2 regions of the Fictibacillus arsenicus genome follow, and region 1 is predicted to be linked to the other one. Evidence: riboswitches for the same ligand, from Rfam matches in the RefSeq annotation. Region 1 holds a riboswitch; the other holds the start of a gene.

Region 1 (7,446 bases):
GTTTTTTATTTTTAAAGCATCTTTAAAAGTGCTTTTCTCCCTTGCATACCAACCTCAATACCTTTTTCCCTTGCTTCAAGTGTAATAGATTCTAAAGGTGCATCCAGCAGCTGCTCGATCGTTCTTACTCCTACAGCACGCCCTGCAATAATTTTACGGTCTGCTAACTTTTCGTTCAATAAGGCTACATCTAAAGCTCCGCACATAATATATCCATTCTCGTTAAAAACAGCCATAAAATTTGTTTTTGGCAAACGAAGGGTGACAGCGGTAAACGGATGTCCTTCTATTAAAATCGGGTTCATCTCTAACATGCTTCCACTCCTTTCTCCTTACTATTTTTATGTGTAAAAAAGGAAAAAGTGTTAGGTGTTGAAGCTAATTTTAAGGCGAAATAATGAACAAAAAAGAATTTAATCTAAAGATTGGACAGGACTGCCCTCTGTGATACGATAATAGGAAATGGCTTTTTCTAAAAGATTATTGCTACGGACATTTTTAGAAAAATCTTCGTTGAAAAGTTGATTGGAGCGGAAGGTGCGAGACTCCTGCGGGACGAGCGGACAGGTGAGACTCCTAACGGCGCAAAGCGCCAGGAGGCTCACCGCACGCCCCGCGGAAAGCGAGCACCTGGAGCGGAAATCAACATCTTCCAATAGCAATCACAGTTACGAAAACTGCCCAAGAAAAATAGGAGGCGATAAAAATGAAACAATACTTGGATTTTCTTCAAGATATTTTACATAATGGCACGAAAAAAGAAGATCGGACAGGCACTGGAACGGTCTCTGTATTTGGACGTCAAATGAGATTTGACTTGGAAGATGGTTTTCCCCTCGTGACAACAAAAAAGCTTCATTTAAAATCAATCATTCATGAACTTTTATGGTTCTTAAAAGGTGATACAAATATCGCCTATCTAAAAGAAAACAAAGTTCGAATCTGGGATGAATGGGCAGATGAAGAGGGAAATTTAGGACCTGTTTACGGCCATCAGTGGCGTTCATGGTCCGCTCCAAACGGGGATACAATCGATCAAATCTCAAACGTGATTAATGATATTAAAAATAACCCTGATTCAAGAAGATTGATTGTTTCAGCATGGAATCCTGCAGATGTACCAAATATGGCTTTGCCTCCATGTCATTTGCTGTTTCAGTTTTACGTTGCAGATGGAAAGCTCTCATGTCAGTTATACCAGCGCTCTGCTGACAGCTTCTTGGGTGTTCCGTTTAACATCGCTTCATATGCCCTATTAACGATGATGGTGGCTCAGGTGACCGGTCTGAAGCCTGGAGAATTCGTTCATACGATTGGTGATGCTCATATCTATCTGAATCATATCGAGCAGGTTGAGCTGCAGCTGACACGGGAACCGAAGCCACTGCCTAAAATGAAATTGAATCCGAGTGTTACAAATATCTTTGATTTTACTTTTGATGATTTTGAACTCGTTGATTATGAGGCGCATCCTCATATTAAAGGTGAGGTGAGTGTATGATTTCTTTTGTCGTAGCTATGGATGAAAACCGGGCCATCGGAAAAGATAATGATCTGCCGTGGTACCTTCCTAATGATTTAAAGCATTTCAAGAAAACAACGATGGGGAAACCAATAGTTATGGGCAGAAAAACATATGAATCGATCGGCAAACCGCTGCCTGGTCGAGAAAATATCGTAGTTACCCGAGATCAAAGTTATGAGGCAGAAGGGACAACTATTGTTCATTCTGTAGATGAAGTACTGCAAATAAATGCTGAAGAAATATGTGTAATAGGCGGTTCAGAGATTTTCAAGCAGTTTCTTCCTGTTGCAGACCGCTTATATATTACCGAGATTCATCATACGTTTGAAGCCGATACTTATTTTCCTGAATTAAATGATAACGAGTGGAAAGAGGTATCCCGGACAGAAGGAATCGTTGATGAAAAAAACAAATATCCTCATGAATTGGTAGTATACGAAAAAATTAAGTCTTAAAACTCGAATGAGCCCCCCTCTTGTCTGCATACATTGTAGGAAAGGGGGGTTACCTTTTGTTTAAACGAAAAAAAATGAGACTGCGAAAAGGGCCGCTTCCGTTTCGATATGTTGTGCTTATTTCCTTTACTCTTTTTGTATTTATCACACTTCAAGGATTGTGGCTGGTGGACCGTGGAATTGAACCTACTTTGATGCATGTAGCTCAAAGAAAAACAGAAGAGATCGCATCCTTGGCGATTAATGAAGCCATTATTAATAAATTGTTTGATTCGATTGATATGCAAGACATTCTAGTCTCTAAAGAAGATAAAGATGGGAATATTGTATATGCAGGTGTGAACCAGCAAATAGTGAATAAAGTACAAAATCAATCAGCCATTGTTGTTCAAGAGTTTTTGAAGGAAATTGAAGAAGGCCGTATTCCGAAAAGTATTGAGTCAAATGAATTAGGTTTATCAAAAAATCATTCAAATGAACCCGGAGTAATTATGTCTATCCCATTGGGGCAGGCAACTGAAAACTCTTTACTCGCAAACTTAGGTCCGAAAATTCCGATTAAGTTTACGATCGTAGGCGATGTAAACACAGACATCGAAGAGAAAATTGAAACGGTTGGTATTAATAATACGTGGATCTCAATTAATATCATTGTCACGGTAAAGGCGAAAGTAGTTATCCCTTTTGCTACTGAAACAGCTACAGTTACGAGACCGATACAGATCATGGGACAGTTTATTCCTGGAGAAGTACCGATTTATTATAATCAATCAGGAGATCCGATTCAGCCAGCACTTCCAATTGATCCCAATATAAAAGATAAAGAAGATGCTAAAAAGAAGAAGGAAGAAAATGCTGAGGCAATAGAGGAAAGTGCTGCCGATGAAGTTGCAGATGAATCAGCTGAATAAAAGGCTTCCTTAAATTAACAACTTCTATCAGGGTTGACCAATATGCGAACTTTGTTATAATGATAAGTGAATTTTAAATTTTATATGTCTTTAAGCCTATCACCGATGGGGTAGAGGAGCGGATTTTAAGAGTACTTTTTCAGAGAGTGACGTCTGTGAAGAAAAAGGAAAGGAACTTCCGCCGAAGCAAAAAATGACGGTCTGTTCATTTTTGCTGGGTTTACACTAAATAAGTGTAAAACTGTCACTGCGAGGGTAACTACGCAGTGGAGGACTACTGATCGATGAGGAAAACCATAAATTACTTAAGTGATTGATAGCAGGTTATTTCCTTGTCTATTAATCGCTTTTTATTTTGTCTTTTTTTCCTCAGCGTCCTGTATAAACTCCTCAACATGGATGGCTAATTAGAAGAAGGAGGAACATCATGGAATTTGAGAATTCGATTTATTCATTAATACCGCCAGTATTAGCCATATTAATGGTTATTTTAACTAGGCAAGTACTTATCTCGCTAGGGGCGGGGATTGTAGCAGGCGCATTACTGCTTCATGACTTTAATATTGGAGCAACATTGAAAGAGATTGGAACGATTGTTAAAGGGCATTTTATTTCAGATGGAGCCCTGAACGAGTGGAACGTCTATATTCTATTGTTCCTATTGATCTTGGGAATGATGACAAGTATTATCTCCATGGCTGGCGGAAGCCGCGCTTTTGGTGAATGGGCTATCTCCCGAGTAAAGACTAGACGAGGTGCTCAAATTCTGACAGTGGTTTTTGGACTAGTAATTTTTATCGATGACTATTTCAATTCATTAGCTGTCGGAAATGTTAGCAGACCTATAACAGACCGCCACAGAATTTCACGTGCTAAGCTTGCTTATTATCTAGATTCAACGGCTGCGCCTGTTTGTGTAATCTCTCCGGTATCAAGCTGGGGTGCTTATATTATCGGTATTATTGGAACGATTTTAGCAACTCATGAGATCACAAATATTTCAGCGTTTAGTGCTTTTATTCAAATGATTCCAATGAATTTTTATGCAGTTTTTGCACTTATTTTGGTATTTGCAGTTGCTTATTTTCAATTGGATTTCGGTCCGATGAAACAGCATGAACAACGTGCTTTAGCTACTGGAGAAGTTATTGATCCAGAGAAAAAAGGAGCAATTGGTGAAGGCATTAAGCTTGAAGAAAGTGATAAAGGAAAAGTGAGAGACCTTGTGTGGCCGATCGTTCTTTTAATCGCAGCAACAGTTGGTTTCATGTTCTATACTGGTATTGAAAATGTAAAGGGTCTAGAAGAACCTACAAAGGTTACTCTTCTATCCATTTTTGAAAATACAGATGTACCGAAGTCTCTGCTTTATGGAGGATTAATTGGTTTAGCTACAGCAATCCTTTTCTTCTTGCCTAAAAAGATGGGAGCTTCTGGATTAGCAAGAGGATTGGGTAGAGGCGCACAATCCATGATGGGTGCTGTAACGATTTTAATTTTTGCGTGGACGATTATTTCAGTAATCGATAGTCTCGGAACAGGAAAATATTTAGCTGGATTAGTGGATCAGCACATGAACCTGGCTTATCTGCCGTTAGTATTATTTGTATTGTCTGGTCTTATGGCCTTTGCGACAGGTACATCATGGGGAACCTTTGGTGTAATGCTTCCTATTGCTGCAGAGATTGCAGCTTCTACGAATGTTGAACTTATGCTGCCTGTATTAGCTGCAGTACTTGCTGGATCAGTATTTGGAGACCATTGTTCACCAATTTCTGATACAACCATTCTTTCTTCTACAGGAGCGGGAAGCCATCATATCGATCACGTAATGACGCAGCTTCCTTATAGTTTAATTGCCGCTGTTATTTCAGCCATTGGCTATTTAGCATTAGGATTAACAGGAAGTGTTTGGATCGGACTGCTTGCAGCATTTGCTGTTTTCGCTGTTTCAATAGTCCTAATAAAAAAATGGTCCGGTAAAGATAGTGTTAATAAAAATACAATAAGAGCTTAATTTGGAAGTGCCCGGTTTTAAACCGGGCACTTTTTCTTATATTTATACGACCTGATTCGCTATATTACGACAAAATTACTAAAAACATTTTGACAGGATTCATTTAATTGTAATATACTAAACCCAGAATAGTCAGAAAACAGTAACAATTGTAAAATTTTTGACTTTATCAAAAAGGGGGAAACAACAATGGAAGATCGGCAACAATGGGGAAGCCGCTACGGTTTTATTTTAGCAGCAGTCGGTTCTGCGATCGGATTGGGTAACATCTGGAGATTTCCAGCTGTTGCTTATGAAAACGGTGGAGGAGCATTCTTTATCCCTTACTTAGTAGCACTATTAACGGCAGGTATTCCCTTATTGATCCTGGAATTTACACTAGGACATAAGTACAGAGGATCAGCACCGCTATCTTATTTCCGTCTTCACAAGAATGCGGAATGGCTTGGATGGTGGCAAGTATTTGTAGCGTTTGTCATCTCAACTTATTATGCAGTAATCATTGCATGGGCACTCAAGTACTCTATTTACTCTTTAAATCTTACATGGGGAGACAAGCCTTCTGATTTCTTTTACGGTGAAGTGCTGCAATTAAGTGCTAAGCCAGGCGAGGTTGGCGGTCTTGTTCCAGGAGTAGTAATTGCGCTTTTAATCGTGTGGGTAGTAACGCTATTAGTATTATATAAGGGCGTTTCAAAAGGTATTGAAAGATTCAATAAAATTTTTATCCCTGCTCTAGTGATTATGTTCTTATTAATTGTTATTCGTGCAGTAACTCTTGAAGGTGCAGGTCAAGGATTAAATACGTTCTTCTCACCTGACTGGAGTATGATCAATAACGGTAAGGTATGGGTAGCGGCTTACGGTCAGATTTTCTTCTCATTATCTATTGCTTTTGCAATCATGGTGACGTATTCGAGCTATCTGCCAAAGAAATCTGATATTAATAACAATGCATTTATAACTGGATTTGCAAACTCAGGTTTTGAACTTCTTGCTGGTATCGGAGTTTTTGCAGCACTAGGATTCATGGCTATGCAGCAAGGGCTGCCTGTTGCTGAAGTTGTAAAAGGCGGTATCGGACTCGCTTTTGAAGTCTTCCCGGCAATTATTAATGAGTTCCCAGGAGGAAATGCCTTCTTCGGAACAATGTTCTTCTTAACACTTGTATTTGCGGGTATGACATCGCTAATCTCAATCGTTGAAACATATGTTGCAGCATTACAAGATAAATTCGGAATTTCCAGAACAAAAGCAGTACTTATGGGTGGAGGAGTTGCTTCTGTAATCTCTTTACTTTTCGCAACAAAAGGCGGATTGTACATGCTTGATATTACAGACTACTTCATTAACAACTTTGGAATTACATTAGCAGGTCTTGTTGAAGTTGTACTTATCGCTTGGTTCTTCAAACAGATGAAGGGACTTCAAGATCATGCGAATGTTATTTCGGATTTAAGAACAGGATTATGGTGGAAAATATGCCTTGGTGTTATAACACCAATTCTTCTTGGCTACATGATGTTTGATAACATTAAACAAAACATTGCTGAAAACTATGGCGGATATCCGACTGGATTAGTCGTTACGTATGGATTAGCTGTTGCTATTGGTGTTATCGTACTTGGGTTCTTACTAAGCTTAGTGAAATGGAAAACAAATGCTGTACAAGAGAAAAGGGAGGTCAGCTGATATGACAGGCAGTGCGATTGCAATGATGGTTATCGGCATGGTGATCCTTTGGGGTGGCTTGCTGGCTAGTATAGGGAATGTGGTACGGGTTTCTAGAAAAAAATAAAAAGAAAGCTGATTTCTCGTTTGAGGAATCAGCTTTTTTCATTCTTAGATCATAAATCAGAGCGCAGCTCGAGATTTATGATCGCCATACGGAATTTATGATCGCCATACGGAATTTATGATCGCCATACGGAATTTATGATCGCCATACGGAATTTATGATCGCCATACGGAATTTATGATCGCCATACGGAATTTATGATCGCCATACGGAATTTATGATCGCCATACGGAATTTATGATCGCCATACGGAATTTATGATCGCCATACGGAATTTATGATCGCCATACGGAATTTATGATCGCCATACGGAATTTATGATCGCCATACGGAATTTATGATCGCCATACGGAATTTATGATCGCCATACGGAATTTATGATCGCCATACAGAATTTATGATCGCCATACGGAATTTATGATCGCCATACGGAATACGCGTTCATCCCAACAAAAAAGAGGCTGCTTCAGCTTCTTTTTATTATCTTCTCTTGCTATCGACTCTTTCCTGGCGTTCCCACGCTTTTAAATATGGATACGGATCAAATGCCCACTCTGTAATCCCGTTATCCCGGTACATTCCAAAATGAAGATGCGGCGGAAACTTTCCTGACGTTCCAGGAGGACCGTATCCTGTACTGCCGACATAGCCAAGCACAGTACCTGGTTCTACGATCGAGCCTTTTTCAATGCTTTTATTAAAACTCCCTAAATGAGCGTAATAGTGATACACGTTATTAA
Region 2 (7,446 bases), 700 kb from region 1:
CCCGCTGACAAAGAGCAAACCTTCAATAACCGCTTTTATTTCATCTCGTTCCAAATCCTTTTACTCCTCTATCATGGTAATATAAATTTCACTAAAATGGTCTTGCTGCTCACAGTTAATACTTTTTACTTTCATTAATTCCAAAATGGCCAAAAAAGTAACTACTACAAATTCTTTTGAGCTTTTATCAAAAAGATCGGTAAAACGTCTTTTTCCTCCAACAGAAAGAAGTGATTGTTTAATCTGGTCCATTCTGGTTTCTATCGGTATTTCTTGCCGTTCTATCGTCGTTTGTCTTGGTGACCGAGTCACTTTTTCCTGAAAGACTTTCTGCATTGCCTGCAGCATGTCATAAAGCGTTACATTTGTTACCTGCTGAGCTGTTTCATCTTTTTCGAACTGGCTTAAATCAAGCGGTTCTCTAGTATAAACTAAGCTTCTTGCAGCTTCTCTCTCTTTTAATTCATCTGCTGCAAACTTATATTTCCTGTATTCGATTAACCTTCTCACCAATTCGTCTCTCGGATCTTCTTCCACGTCTAATTCCATCTGCTGATCAAGAAAATCATCTTCATGCTTCGGCAGTAGCATCTTGCTTTTTATCGCAAGCAAAGTTGCAGCCATCACTAAATATTCACTGGCAACATCCAGTTTAAGCTCTTTCATGGTATGTATATATTGCAAGTATTGCTCCGTAATTATCGCTACAGGTATATCATAAATATCTACTTCGTATGTTTGAATTAAATGAAGCAACAAATCAAGCGGACCTTCAAATCCATCAAGCTTCACACTATATTGCATAACATTTCCCCAGTTTTTATCAACGTTTTTTGTATTATAAAATTATATCATAATTTCAACATTCAGAAGCTGTATTTTTATTCGTAAGAAGCCTATGTTAAACTAAATGCGTAAAAGCAAAGGGGTGGGGACAAAGTTGAATTATCCGAAAGCTTGGATTGATTATTTAATTTATTTCCATACTGATCAAGATTTTTTTGAGTGCCATGAAGTACTCGAGGAGCATTGGAAGAACGAAGGTATGAAAGGAAACCTATGGCCGGGGCTCATCCAGATCGCTGTAGCTCTTTACCACCAAAGACGCAGTAATATGAACGGTGCAAAAAGAATGATAACAAGCGGAATTCAAAAACTCTATGAAGAAAGAAATGCTTTGATTGAATTAGGATTGGATGTTGATACCTTATTTGAAGTACTAGAGAACAGAAAAAAAGAAATTGATCAGCAGAAAGAATTTACTTCTATTGCACTCCCTATGAGCCATCCTCTTCTTCACGCTTGCTTAAAAAAATCAGCAAAAACAGAAGAAGATTGGAAAACAAAGAGAATTCCTGATGATCAAATCATTCATAAGCATAGATTAAGAGACAGAACTCCAGTTATCGAAGAAAGAGAAAAACAAAAATTGCAGAAAAAACGAACTTTATAAAAAATGTGCTAGAATCCTTGCCATTCGCGGTACCCGGCAAGGATTTTTTTGCATAACGTATAAATTTATGTTTTTTATCAGGGTAATTTTCAATTTATCCATGGTAATGGCCGCTTTTTCCACATCTAAAATATTTATCGAAATTTCCGACAGACCCTCCTCTTCTATTTCCATAAAAAAAGCTCCGGAGACCCGGAGCTTTAGTGAACTAATGATTATTCTTCCCAAACCTTAACTTCTTTCATTACATCGCCTTGCTTAATGCGCAAAACAGTATCCATTCCTTCAGTAACTTGTCCGAAAACTGTGTGAACACCATTCAAATGCGGCTGAGGCTCGTGTACGATAAAGAACTGGCTTCCACCAGTGTCACGGCCAGCGTGAGCCATTGATAGAGATCCTGCTACGTGTTTGTGAGGATTTCCTTCAGTTTCACATGGAATTGAGTAACCTGGGCCCCCTGCGCCAGTTCCAGTTGGATCTCCGCCTTGTGCTACGAAACCAGGAATTACACGGTGGAATGTTACTCCATTATAAAATCCTTCGTTTGCTAGCTTTTCAAAGTTTTCTACAGTTCCAGGTGCTTCTTCTTGGTATAGATCAAATAATATCTTTTCACCATTTTCAAATTCGATTGAACCTTTTTTCATTAAAATAGGCCTCCTTATGTTTCATTCACCTACCATTGTACGGTGAAATGACATCCTCGTAAACTAATTTACACAAAAACCTTTGATTTAAGGGGTACATCCTGTCTAACTAAGTCTTCGTAAGTTTCTCGCTTAACGACAAGCTGTTCTTCACCATTTTCTACAAAGACAACTGCTGGACGCTGTATTCGGTTATAATTGTTTGCCATACTGTATCCATACGCTCCTGTACAAGATACAGAAAGATAATCTTGATCCGTCACTTCAGGCAGCTCCAAATCCCAAATGAGCATATCCCCGCTCTCACAGCACTTTCCTGCAATTGATACTGTCTGGGCAGGCTTATCGTTCATCTTGTTTGCTGTATATGCGTCATATTTTGCTTGATAAAGGGCTGGACGGATATTATCTGTCATACCGCCATCAACTGAAACATAATGTCTAACGCCTTCAATCTCTTTTTGTGAACCGATCGAATAGATCGTTGTCCCAGCATCTCCAACGAGCGATCTTCCCGGTTCAATCCATAATTCAGGCATTGATTTTCCTTCGAATTGAGCCATTTTACGATTAACTTCATCAATCATTGCCATTACATACTGTTCTGGCTCAAGAGGTGTGTCATCAGAAGTATATTGAATACCGAAACCTCCCCCTAGATTCACTACTCGAGGAAAATATTGATAGCTGTCTTCCCAAATCGCAAAGTGGCTAAACAGCTTATCAATTGCTAACGTAAAACCTTCCGTTTCAAAGATTTGAGAACCTATGTGACAATGTATGCCAAGTACCTCGAAAAACTCAGACTCAAGGACTTCTTGCAACGCCTTATCTGCTTGACCGCTTCCTAAGTCAAAACCAAATTTAGAATCCTCCTGCCCGGTTATGATGTAATCATGTGTATGGGCTTCAATACCAGGTGTAAGTCGCAATAAGATCTTGACTTTCTTATTCACTTGTCTGCAAAGTGTCTTTAAAAGATTTATTTCATAAAAATTGTCTACTACAATACAACCTACTCCTGCTTTAAGTGCGAACTCTAATTCCTCAACACTTTTGTTGTTGCCATGAAAATGGATCCGTTCTGCAGGAAATTCTGCTTGGAGTGCTGTATAAAGTTCCCCGCCGGATACAACATCCAAACTTAACCCTTCTTGATCCATGAGCTGAATGATCGCGATGGAAGAAAATGCTTTGCTGGCGTATGCTACCTGATATCCAACACCCTTTTCTTCAAATGCTTTCTTGAATCCTCTCGCTCTAGTTCTTATTAAAGAAACATCATATAGATAAAGCGGTGTGCCATACTTTTTTGCAAGTTCGACCGTATCTGCTCCGCCTATCCAAAGATGATTATTTTCTCCGATTTTAGCTGTGCCATGTAAATTCACAATTAATCCCCTCTCCATGATGATGGAGAATTCAATCCCGACAATACAAAAAGACAGCCGTAATTAAGGCAGGCTGTCTTGACCGTGCCCTCATGTCGGAATAGCTCTCCACTACTGTTGTAGTGACAGTCCGCTGCTTGTTCAGCAGCGGCCCAGCATAAAAAGAAATGGATCTCCTTCTACACTTCGGCAAATTGACCTTTCGTCATATTTCATCGTCTTCCATGAACTCCATATGCTACTTATTCGTTTTGCGCCTCTACCTCAAATGAGGCATATATTGAATTAATTATGAATTTTAGCATAATTTTTCTTAATCCACAAGGGACAGATACATTAGTTTGGCTGCTTTTTTCTATTCTGCGGATGTACGATGCTAGGACGCACTTTTGACAGCGGCACGGCAACCCGTACAAGAATCTGCAAAAACGCTTTTGGATTAAATGGTATGAACGGCCATAGATATGGCGTGTTTAAATTTTTTATGGTGCTTAAGTAAAGAATAAACAACGTTACTCCAATCATGTAGCCTGGGACCTTAAACAGTACCACTAATACTATAAGAACAAGTCTGGCTACTTTATTCGCTACACTAAGTTCATAACTTGGGGTCGAGAACCCACCAATTGCTGCTATGGCCACGTACAACATAACCTCTGGAACAAACAAACCAACATCTATTGCAATTTGACCGATCAGAATTGCAGCAATCAGCCCCATTGCCGTTGAAAGTGAGCTTGGAGTATGAATGGCGGCCAGCCTTAAAATATCAATCCCAATTTCAGCAAACAAAATTTGCAGGAACAATGGAATATTCGTTGTTTTATTAGGTCCAATAAAGTCTATAAAGTCAGGCAGCAGCTGTTGTTGCATTGAAAATAAAAGCCACATCGGCACCAAAAAAACGGACATGATTATCCCGCTAAAACGAATCCATCTTAAGAAGGCACCGATAAATGGTGTTTGCCGATATTCTTCTGCGTGCTGGACGTGATGAAAAAGTGTAGTCGGTGTGATCATTACACTTGGTGTAGTATCCGTGATGATTAGTACATGCCCTTCCATTAAATGCTGCGCGGCAACATCTGGTCTTTCTGTATACCGTACGAGTGGAAACGGGTTCCAGCCTTGCTTTACGATAAACTCTTCAATGGTCTTATCCGCCATGGGAATCCCATCTATTTCAATTTTGCTTAGTTCTTTTCTGATAAGATCTACCAGACCAGGGTCAGCAACATCCTGGATATATGAAATGCAGATATCCGTCTTTGATCGTTCGCCTACTTGCAGAATTTCATGTCTAAGTCTTTCATCCCGTATTCTTCTTCTCGTAAGAGCTGTATTAATAATGATGTTTTCTGTATAGCCGTCACGAGCTCCCCTTACAACTTTTTCAATATCCGGTTCTTCTGGTGACCTTCCCGGATAGCTTCTCACGTCTACAATAAACGCTTCTTCCTCACCATCAAGAAAAATGACGATCAATCCTGAAAGCATACGGTCTACCGCTTCATCAAGTGATTTTGTAAGTTCAACCTGCTGATGGGCCAGGTGATTATGTACAAGTTCCTTTACTTTCCCAGGAGATCTGTGGCCATGATCCATATCCATAAGCTCGCGATAAAGCATTATAATAAATTCACTGTCGCAGAGGCCCGTGCAATAGTAAAGCTGAAGCTCTTTTTTAAGCACGAAAATCTTGCGTACCCCAACATCAAAACTGACTCCGATACCAAGACGGTCCTTTAAGAACTTTTCGTTCTCTTCAATGTTTTTACTGATCGGTGTTTTGTTTTTTGTATTTGCCATGAGATTCGCTCCTTTCTAAAATGAGATTGATTGCCTTCAAAGTAATGGGAGCTCCTTTTTCTACGGAATCAAATCCGGCCATTTTGCCGATGTCCCCTACCCCGATAATGAAAGGAAGATTCAATTCATCTAAAATATAGACCGTATCCCCATTGATTCTTCCAGTTTCCAAATCAGGCACTCCGCTTTTATCAATCCCAAACTCAGTGAGTTCACCATATCTGTCCATCGAACAATGAACCTTTGTCCATTCTGCAAAATGCGTTTTAGATGCGACTGCAACCGCACCGATAACTTCAATGTCCTCTTGTTGATGAATAATTCTCATAGCCTGCTCACCAGGACCTTCACCTTTAAAGCCACAGTCATCAAACATTACAAGCACAGGATCATGAGGGGTTTTACGGATCATTTCAACAAGTTCTTCACCGCTTTTTTTAGTCGGATTTCCCCAAGACTGTGAAATACAGCGTCCGCCAATTATTGTGGCAGCATGTTCAACAACCCGAAGCGCATAAAGATCTCCATCAGTTATAAAAATAACCCGTTTTTTCACCCTCAATCACCCCTTTGGTTCGAAGATAACTGCAACTAAAAATCCAAAAAGAATAGCAGATGATATACCTGCAGAAGTTAATTCGAAAATCCCCATTGCTATACCGATAAATCCATGTTCATCAGCTGCTGCCATTGCTCCGTGCAGCAATGAGTGTCCGAAGCTGGTGATAGGAACAGTAGCACCGGCTCCTGCAAATTTAATGAGGTTATCATAAATACCGAAAGCATCCAGAAAAGCTCCAATTACAACAAATGATGATGTAACATGGGCAGGTGTCAATTTTAAAATGTCCATCATTAATTGACCAACTACACAAATTAGTCCCCCTACAATAAAGGCCCATAGAAATTCCATCTTACATACCTCCTTCCGCCCGCTCTAAAACTACTGCATGAGCGACAGTTGGAATTGTTTCTTTTTGCTGGACCATCACAGGATTTAACAGTGCACCTGTAGCGACCATCATCACCTTCTTTAAGTTTCCTTTTCGTATTTCATCCAGGATATAGCCATAAGTTACGACTGCCGAACATGCACAACCGCTTCCCCCAGCAAACACTTGCTGATCTGAACGATAGACCATTAAACCGCAGTCACAGTGATTATCAGAAATGTCATATCCTTGTTCTTTAAGAAGCATTTTTACTATTGGGGCTCCGACACCTGACAGATCTCCCGTAGCGATAAGATCGTATTCGTCAGGTGAGACATTCATCTCTTTAAAATGGGCAGCAATCGTATCTGCCGCGGCAGGAGCCATAGCTGAACCCATATCAAAAGGATCTTTAATACCCAGATCTACAACCTTTCCTACTGTAGCTGAAGTAATCTTTATATCTGATACCTCTTTACTTACTAGTGCCGCACCTGCTCCAGTCACGGTAAATGTTGCTGTATCTGGTTTTTGCCCGCCATATTCAGTTGGATATCTGAACTGCCTCTCAGCAGTTGCATTATGTGAACTGACCGCCGCAATAACTCTGTTTGCATAACCGCCGTCTACCAGGGCGGCTCCAAGCGCAAGAGATTCCATAGAAGTAGAACAAGCTCCAAAAACCCCTAAAAAAGGGATACCGTTTCCTCTGGCTGTATAATTTGAGGATACAATCTGATTTAAAAGATCTCCTGCAAGCAAAAAGTTAATGTCTTCAGGGTTTAGTTTTGATTTCTTTAAACAGAAATCAATTGCATCTTCCATCAGCTGCCGTTCAGCCAGCTCCCAATTTTTTTGACCGCAATGTAGATTGTTATAAGTCTTATCAAAATAGCTTCCGAGCGGTCCTTCACTTTCCATTGGACCAACAGCAGTACCAGCAGCATTCAAATAGATGCTGTTTGCAAATTTCCATGTTTGTCTGCCTAATAAATTCATGAGCTCACTCCTCACATCACATGCTGAAATATATATCTGATCATTCCAAAAATGTAAGCTGCAACCGCTCCAAAAACAATAACGGCACCGGCTAGTTTGAACAGGTTTGTTGCGACACCTAGTACTAGTCCTTCGCTTTTATGTTCTAGGGCAGCACTCGTTACAGCGTTAGCAAAACCCGTTACTGGTACAACTGATCCCGCTCCACCAAA

What was found. Region 1 has a riboswitch for lysine ahead of ABE41_RS15635 (Na+/H+ antiporter NhaC family protein). Riboswitches for the same ligand answer to the same signal wherever they lie in the genome.
Region 2: linked by a shared signal. The riboswitch ahead of lysA (diaminopimelate decarboxylase) and the one ahead of ABE41_RS15635 (Na+/H+ antiporter NhaC family protein) in region 1 are both predicted to bind lysine.

What each region holds. Positions count from the first base shown of each region.
Region 1 covers NZ_CP016761.1:3,051,390-3,058,835, reverse strand. The annotation lists gene ABE41_RS15655 (YunC family protein) at 12-314, opposite strand; gene ABE41_RS15650 (thymidylate synthase) at 707-1,501, shown strand; gene ABE41_RS15645 (dihydrofolate reductase) at 1,498-1,980, shown strand; gene yunB (sporulation protein YunB) at 2,037-2,891, shown strand; lysine riboswitch at 2,995-3,176, shown strand; gene ABE41_RS15635 (Na+/H+ antiporter NhaC family protein) at 3,319-4,908, shown strand; gene ABE41_RS15630 (sodium-dependent transporter) at 5,098-6,600, shown strand; gene ABE41_RS21110 (MetS family NSS transporter small subunit) at 6,602-6,706, shown strand; gene ABE41_RS15625 (M23 family metallopeptidase) at 7,187-7,446, opposite strand, start outside.
Region 2 covers NZ_CP016761.1:2,349,457-2,356,902, forward strand. The annotation lists gene scpB (SMC-Scp complex subunit ScpB) at 1-54, opposite strand, end outside; gene ABE41_RS12110 (segregation/condensation protein A) at 61-804, opposite strand; gene ABE41_RS12115 (DUF309 domain-containing protein) at 941-1,453, shown strand; gene ABE41_RS12125 (peptidylprolyl isomerase) at 1,669-2,103, opposite strand; gene lysA (diaminopimelate decarboxylase) at 2,172-3,494, opposite strand; lysine riboswitch at 3,588-3,764, opposite strand; gene ABE41_RS12135 (spore germination protein) at 3,831-5,303, opposite strand; gene ABE41_RS12140 (stage V sporulation protein SpoVABEA) at 5,269-5,865, opposite strand; gene spoVAE (stage V sporulation protein AE) at 5,866-6,216, opposite strand; gene spoVAD (stage V sporulation protein AD) at 6,218-7,234, opposite strand; gene spoVAC (stage V sporulation protein AC) at 7,246-7,446, opposite strand, start outside.